Regions from separate parts of the Alcaligenes sp. LTN-3 genome, predicted to be linked through region 1. Evidence: riboswitches for the same ligand, from Rfam matches in the RefSeq annotation. Region 1 holds a riboswitch; the other holds the start of a gene.
What was found. A riboswitch is a leader RNA that binds a small molecule or an ion and turns the genes downstream of it on or off. The one in region 1 is predicted to bind FMN.

Region 1 (3,543 bases):
AAAATACACCGAGTCAGGTACGGGCCGAGTTCCTAGCAAGTCTTTTTCCAGGCGCGTGTGAGCCGTTGCGGTGCAATCAGTCATGTCATCTCTCCGTTTTTATGTAGGGCCCCAAAAATTGGGGTTGTTGTACCGGAGTTAAAAGCAACAACTGTGCCAACAACAGCGGATTGCACTAGCCTATTGAAAAACAAGCCATTTTTTGTGCACTGATTGTAGAGACACTGACAATACGCTCCCTTCTGTTCGGATTTCCGAACACGGCAAGCCCAAAAAAGACGGAAACCCGAACAGAAGTCATCAGACTGTGCGGCTGTGGGTTTTATCCGGCTGTATTACCATGCGGTTTTCTCCCAAAATCGCCCCTCTTTTTGTTGGATACTTTTTTTCAATGTTTGGAATTCTTTTCCGTTAATTGCATTTATTTTCTTTGTTGGATGCCTTGAAGATAGGCGGGTTAGATGTTTGTGTACACCCACAAGGGGATCGGGGTTCATCATTTCTCATCCCTGCCTTAAACTAAGCCTTCTTCCCTTCTTCCCTTCTTCCCTTCTTCCCTTCTTCCCTTCTTCCCTTCTTCCCTTCTTCCCTTCTTCCCTTCTTCCCTTCTTCCCTTCTTCCCTTCTTCGTAGCTTCGGGGTTCGCCCCAGCTTTTCCAAGTTCTTATTTTCTTTTATTGATCTGCATTTCTTTATGCATTCTTTCGTCCTTATTTCAGGTTGCTCCGGCGGTGGTAAGTCCACTTTGTTAGCCGAGCTCCAAAAACGTGGGCATACCGTGATTCAAGAGCCTGGGCGACGTATTGTTCAGGAACAGTTGGCCATCCAAGGCTCTGCTCTACCCTGGCTGGATCTGGAGGCCTTTCTGCAAGAGGCGCTCAAGATTGCCCAAACAGACTACGTGACCGCAGCTCAAGATGGTTCGTGGGTGTTTTTTGATCGTGGCCTGATTGATGCGGCAGCCGCGTTACAAGAATTAAGAGGCCATCCCTTGCTGGAGGCGGTCAGTCGCGCTTACCCCTACCATCCTCGGGTGTTTTTAACGCCGCCCTGGCCACAGATTTATAAGCAGGACCCGGAACGCCGGCATGATATCAACGCGGCTTTGCATGAGTACGAACGCTTGACGCGTATCTACCCTTTGTTGGGCTACCAAGTGAGCATTCTTCCCAAGACAACAGTCCAAAAGCGCGCTGATTTTGTGCTCAATACCCTAGGCACGACCGCTCCATACAAGGAGCGCAAGGCAGTAAAAAAGGGCTGTCAGCCTTAATCGGCCAGCAGCCCTTCTTTTTACTGATATGGTCTCGAGCCTTGTTCAGTTTTTCAAACCAGGCATCACACGCGACAAGGTACCGGCCACCGTACGCTCCAGCACATCGACTAATACCACCGTCTGTTGGTCCACCTCGATATTAAGGCGATCGCCCACCTTGTAGCGGGAGAACGTTGTCTGGCGCAAGGTTTCGGGGATCAGGTTGATGGTCACAATGCCATCCTCCACATCCGCCACGGTCAAGCTGCAGCCATTAACGCCCAGAAAACCGCGTGGGAACACGTACTTCGCCCACTCTTCTGGTACACGGAAACGCAGACGGTTACCCGCCTCGGTAATGCTCAATTCAAGCACCTCTGCGGTCGTTGCGATATGGCCAGCCATCACATGGCCGCCTATTTCCTCGTTCAGCTTGGCCGAGCGCTCGATATTGACCAGATCACCTGTTTTAAGCGTGCCCAGATTCGTGCGCTCCAGCGTGACAGGGATCGCATCAAAAGTGACTTTAGGGCCGCTGATACTGGTTACGCTCAGGCAGGTGCCTTCCACGCTGACACTGGCACCCAGTTGCAGATCCACCAGCAGCTCGTCGGTGAAATCGATTTCAAACTCGGTACGGCCCAGCTCGGCCTTGACCGCGGTAAGAGGACGAACCGCTTTAACAATTCCGGTATACATCAGCACACTCCTTCGCAACATTCATGCAAAAGACCAGTGGCTAATGCAGGGGAGATTTTCAGATTTTTCATTTGAACGCATCCTTGATTAAACAATGCGTCCTCCGGGCAGCAATAAAACACCTCGCTGCCTTGATCACAAGGCAGCGAGGCTTCATCTTCTTTCATCCGGACTCTGACCGTCGGCCCAGGCTTTGCACCTGATCTGCTGATCTTTCCCAGGGGGAGATCGCTCGCGGGCTGGGGAACGAATCCCTTACCGCCGGTGGGGAATTTCACCCCGCCCTGAAGACGGTTGCAGTGTAAGACCGGAGCCCAAGTCTAATCAAGCCAGACCCAAGCCCAGTCGCCAAGCTCAAGCCTGGCGATGCACACTTAAGCCGGCAAAACTTTGCGCCACAGGCATCAACTCGATGTAGTTGACGTTCATATGGGCAGGCGCATTCATGATCCAGGTAATGGTGTTGGCGATATCCTCAGGCGTCAGCGCATCCACGTTCTGGTAAAGCGCAGCGGCTTTGTCTTTATCGCCCAAACGCACGGCGGAGAAGTCCGTGCCGGAACACAGGCCAGGAGCCACAGTAGAGACACGCACTGCCGTACCCGACAGGTCGGCACGCAGATTCAGGCCCAGATGATGCACAAATGCCTTGGTAGCGCCGTACACATTGCCGCCGGCGTAAGCGTATTCGCCCGCCGTCGAGCCCAGATTGATGATATGGCCCTTGTTCTGCTTGACCATACCTGGCAGCAAAGCGTGCGTAATATGCAGCAACGCGCTGATATTGGTAGCCACCATGGTATCCCACTGATCCATCTTGGCGTCTTGCGCCTTGTCCACGCCTAGCGCCAAACCGGCGTTATTGATCAGCACGTCGATATGGGGATAACGAGCCGTCAGATCCGCCAACACTGCCTCAGCACGCGCACGATCGGTCAAATCCACACTGACCGGTACAAACCGCTCGCCCAGCTCGGCGGCCAGGGCATCCAGCTTGTCCTGACGGCGCGCCAGACCCAGCACGGTGTGCCCTTCAGATACCAATTTACGAGCAAGAGCGGCCCCAAACCCTGAGGAGGCCCCGGTGACAACGGCGGTTTTCATAGTGCGATCCCTATACAGCTCGCTGCTCGTTAAGCAGGCGACAATTAAAGCATTAAGGATAGCAAACTTCAGGAACTTCGTAGCCCCTTCCCCCTAGGGAAAAAGCGGACAAATCCAGCAATGGACATGCCCGCTTTTTTCTCATCCCAAGGTCAGGCTGCAGGACGCTCCAGCCCCAGGTGTCCACGCAAAGTGCTGTGCTCGTACTCATGGCGGAACAGACCGCGTTTTTGCAGAACAGGTATCACCTGCTCAACAAAGTCTCGAATACCATTGGGCAAGGAAGGCGGCATCAGGTTAAAACCATCCGCGCCTTCATTGCGCCACCATTGCTCAATCTGATCAGCAATGGATTCTGGCGTACCGACCATGGTGCAATGACCACCACCGGCAGCAATACGACCCAGCAATTGACGAACCGTTGGTTTTTCTATTTCAACAATGCGCAGCATGGTGGCATAACGCCCTTTGGGGCCCTTGAAGCTC
Region 2 (3,543 bases), on a different contig from region 1:
CTCTGGGCGGCGAGCAAACGATAATGCGTAAAAATCACGTAGGTGACGTTTTATGGCCAGAATTCTGGTAGTTGATGACGAAATCGGCATTCGGGAACTTTTGTCGGAAATTCTTTACGACGAAGGGCACACCGTGCAATTGGCAGAAAATGCCGCCCAGGCTCGCGAGGCACGCTTGCGGGGCCGTCCCGATCTGGTCTTGCTGGATATCTGGATGCCGGACACTGACGGTGTCAGCCTGCTCAAGGAGTGGGCATCTCAAGGCTTGCTGGATATGCCTGTGGTCATGATGAGCGGCCACGCCACGGTGGATACCGCAGTGGAAGCAACCCGCATTGGTGCAGTGGACTTCCTGGAAAAACCCATCACCATGCAGCGCTTGCTCAAGACCGTAGCTTCGGGTCTGGAGCGTACTGTGGCTCCCAAAGCGCTGGCTGCCGCGGCCCGCCCGGTGGTTCAAGGTGGGGATCGTCGCCCAGAGGCCGCGACAATGGTTCCTGGCATGGCGCCTGCCATGGCCGTGCCTGAAGTAGAACAGGACGAGTCCCAGCTAGGCAGCATCTCCTTGGATTTGCCATTGCGCGAAGCGCGTGACGAATTCGAGCGCATTTATTTTGAATATCATCTGCGCCGCGAGAATCACAGCATGACGCGGGTATCGGAGCGTACCGGGCTGGAGCGTACCCACTTATACCGCAAGCTTAAACAGTTGGGGATAGACTCGTCGCGCAAGCGTAACCAGTCTTGATACAGTAGTTACCAAATGCATGGCCAGCAAGCTTCTGGCCAGCCTTGGCGCTGCGGGTAAAGCAGCCCAAGGGGTTAGGGATTGAGGCGGCCTCTTCAGGCCGCCTTGCCGTTTAGACAGCGGCGACGGATGCCGCAGGCAGCACCTGCAACTTGCTCACGGTATCCAGGCACGTACGGGCTGCTTCCTGGCCCTTGATCACAAAGTGACGATGGAAGTAATCGTGGTGCTCTTTGCCATCATGGAAATGGTGCGGAGTCAGCACGACTGAAAACACAGGCACGTTGGTGCTGAGCTGGACTTGCATCAAGCCTTGGATCACAGCGGTAGCCACAAAGTCGTGACGATAGATACCGCCATCAACCACCAGACCCGCTGCCACAACAGCGGCATACTGACCTGATTGGGCCAGACGTTGTGCATGCAGTGGGATTTCAAAGGCGCCGCCCACTTCAAAGAAGTCGACCAAGTTGCTGTCGTGGCCCATGGCTTTGACTTCGTCGATAAAACCCAGGCGGGCCTGATCCACAATGTCCTTGTGCCAGCAAGCTTGAATAAAGGCGATACGGGGAGCCAGAAGATTGGCTGGGGTAATGCTGTTCATGTTGGTTTCCTGTTTTATGACAACAAAAACAGGGCATGCAGGAAGCAGGATAGCTCAAGCCCATAGCAGGATGAGTCCTGTACAGGTCGTTGAGGATATCCCGTTCTCTCTTTATCCGGACTATACCGTCGGCCCCGGAATCACACCGGGTCTGCTGTCCCTGACCACAGGTCAGGCGCTCGCGGGCTAGGCTAGTGCCATTACCGCCGGTGGGGACTTGCACCCCGCCCTGAGAACATAGTTAGCCAGCTTGGCCAACCGCAAAAGTGTACCCCTAAACCTTTTCTTTGTCAGAGAAGGTCTGAAATAGATGGGGTGCTACTGGAATATGCCTGGTAGCGGAATTTATTCCTGGGGTTTGGGGCGGCGGCTGATTGTGGAGATTGGCACGCTGACCTCGCCCAAGGTGCTGCGACGGCTGCGGGCGCGCCAGGCGTGCCCGTAGGCAATTTCCAGGCTTAGATGCAAGGTGCCATCCATATGGCGCTGTTTTTCCAGCGCATTGAGCAGGCGTTGACGCCAGGGCAGCGTGCTCAGGCTGGCCTTACGTTGAGGATGTGGATTGCCGCCCAACAGACGCAAATCATCCAGCAGTTTTTCAGCGCTGCGATAGGTCAGGGTCACGACTTCTTGATCCATCACAGGGTCAGCAAAGCCGTTTTCCAGAAGCAGGTCGCCAAAGTCGTGCATGTCCACGAATTCCAGCGTTTTGGTGCCTAAATCGGCTTGTTCCATGGCGCTGCGCAGCTCGGCAAAAGAGCCGGGGCCCAGGCAGGAGAACATGACCAGCGTTTCGGGTTTTAGCAGACGGTTCCATTCGGCCAGAACCCGATGCGGTTCCGGATGCCAGTGCAACGCCATATTTGACCAGACCAGCTCCTGGCTTTCTGCGGGCAGGCCACTATGGGCCATATCGGCCTGAACCCAGTTAGCTGCCGGTGTGGGCTGATTACGCAGTTTTTGCCACAGGCTGGGTTTGGATTGGTAACGCTCCCGGGCGACCTCTAGTAGCTTGGCGCTGCGATCCAGACCGGTATAGCTCATGTCCGGGTAGCGAGAGCGCAGGGGCTCCAGTGCGTGGCTGGCGCCACAGCCAGCATCCAGAATATGAGTGGGTTGCAAGCGTACCAAGGCCAGCCGTGACAACATCCGTTGCGCGACTTCACCATAAAGAAACTGAGCGTGATCCAGAGGAGCGCGGCGATTGAATTGCTGCTCTACGTGGGCGGAGTTGATTGGTAAAGATGGTAACTGGGACATAGTTGCGCGGACGTTGCTGGCCTGGCTCAGCGGGATGTGCTGTGATCGGATCAGCCTGACTCTCAAAGGTAATGATCTATTATGGCGCATCCCCTGTTTCGGCGCGAGTCGCCCCATCGCCTTGTAGGGATTCCACTGCTGGCACGACCGTGTGTGTTGTGTGGATTACGTTCACAAAGCGGCGCGCTGTGCCGTTTTTGCCGACATGCGCTGGCAACACCAGCCCAGGATTTACGCTGTCCGCGTTGCGCCTTGGCGTTGCCACCCTTGGCCTTGTTGGCCTGTCCGGATTGCGGAGCAGGGCAATTGTCCCTGCAAGCGACGGTTGCCGGATTTGACTATGAACATCCTGGCGATATGTTGATACATGCGTTTAAAATTTCCCGTCGGCTGGAAATGGCGGCGGTATTGGCTGAGCTGATGGTGCAGCAATGGCACCGTTACGGTCCTGGGCTGGGGCCGGATTGTCGGGTAATTCCAGTGCCCTCGCAACGTCGTGCTTTGCGCCGTCGTGGTTTCAATCCTGCCGCTGTGTTGGCCAAGCGTGTGGCGCATGCTTTGGGCTTGTCAGCCCGTTTGCATATCGTCGTGGCGCAGCCACGGCTTGAACAAGCCCAGAAGTTTTTGGGACGACAGGCTCGCAGGCAGGCCATGCGAGGCGCTTTTAGGGTGCTGGAGCCGCTGCAAGGGGGGGACGTGCTGCTGGTGGATGATGTGCTCACCACCGGAGCGACCTTGGATGCGCTGGCGCGAGCTTGCCGGGTGGCTGGTGCACGGTCAGTTTATGCCTTGGTTGCTGCCCGTGCCCCCTGGAAATTGAAGCTCCCCTAGCCCTGTATACTGCGCCGCTGATGCGCGGCTTTTTCGGCATTCTTTTCTGCATTTTTTAGGTTTTTCATGTTTCATATCGTCCTGGTTTCGCCCGAGATCC

Region 2: another riboswitch for FMN. It lies ahead of AC6I6N_RS16300 (6,7-dimethyl-8-ribityllumazine synthase); the one in region 1 lies ahead of AC6I6N_RS03365 (riboflavin synthase subunit alpha).

The regions. Positions count from the first base shown of each region.
Region 1 covers NZ_JCAPDN010000001.1:686,540-690,082, reverse strand. Annotated here, with positions in the region: gene AC6I6N_RS03385 (aspartate ammonia-lyase) at 1-84, opposite strand, end outside; gene AC6I6N_RS03380 (hypothetical protein) at 336-500, opposite strand; gene AC6I6N_RS03375 (hypothetical protein) at 504-743, opposite strand; gene AC6I6N_RS03370 (AAA family ATPase) at 694-1,272, shown strand; gene AC6I6N_RS03365 (riboflavin synthase subunit alpha) at 1,318-1,953, opposite strand; FMN riboswitch at 2,105-2,249, opposite strand; gene AC6I6N_RS03360 (SDR family NAD(P)-dependent oxidoreductase) at 2,308-3,057, opposite strand; gene AC6I6N_RS03355 (LLM class flavin-dependent oxidoreductase) at 3,210-3,543, opposite strand, start outside.
Region 2 covers NZ_JCAPDN010000003.1:743,649-747,191, forward strand. Annotated here, with positions in the region: gene AC6I6N_RS16290 (sensor histidine kinase) at 1-31, shown strand, start outside; gene AC6I6N_RS16295 (response regulator) at 53-748, shown strand; gene AC6I6N_RS16300 (6,7-dimethyl-8-ribityllumazine synthase) at 861-1,352, opposite strand; FMN riboswitch at 1,451-1,593, opposite strand; gene AC6I6N_RS16305 (methyltransferase domain-containing protein) at 1,698-2,612, opposite strand; gene AC6I6N_RS16310 (ComF family protein) at 2,694-3,443, shown strand; gene AC6I6N_RS16315 (tRNA (cytidine(34)-2'-O)-methyltransferase) at 3,510-3,543, shown strand, end outside.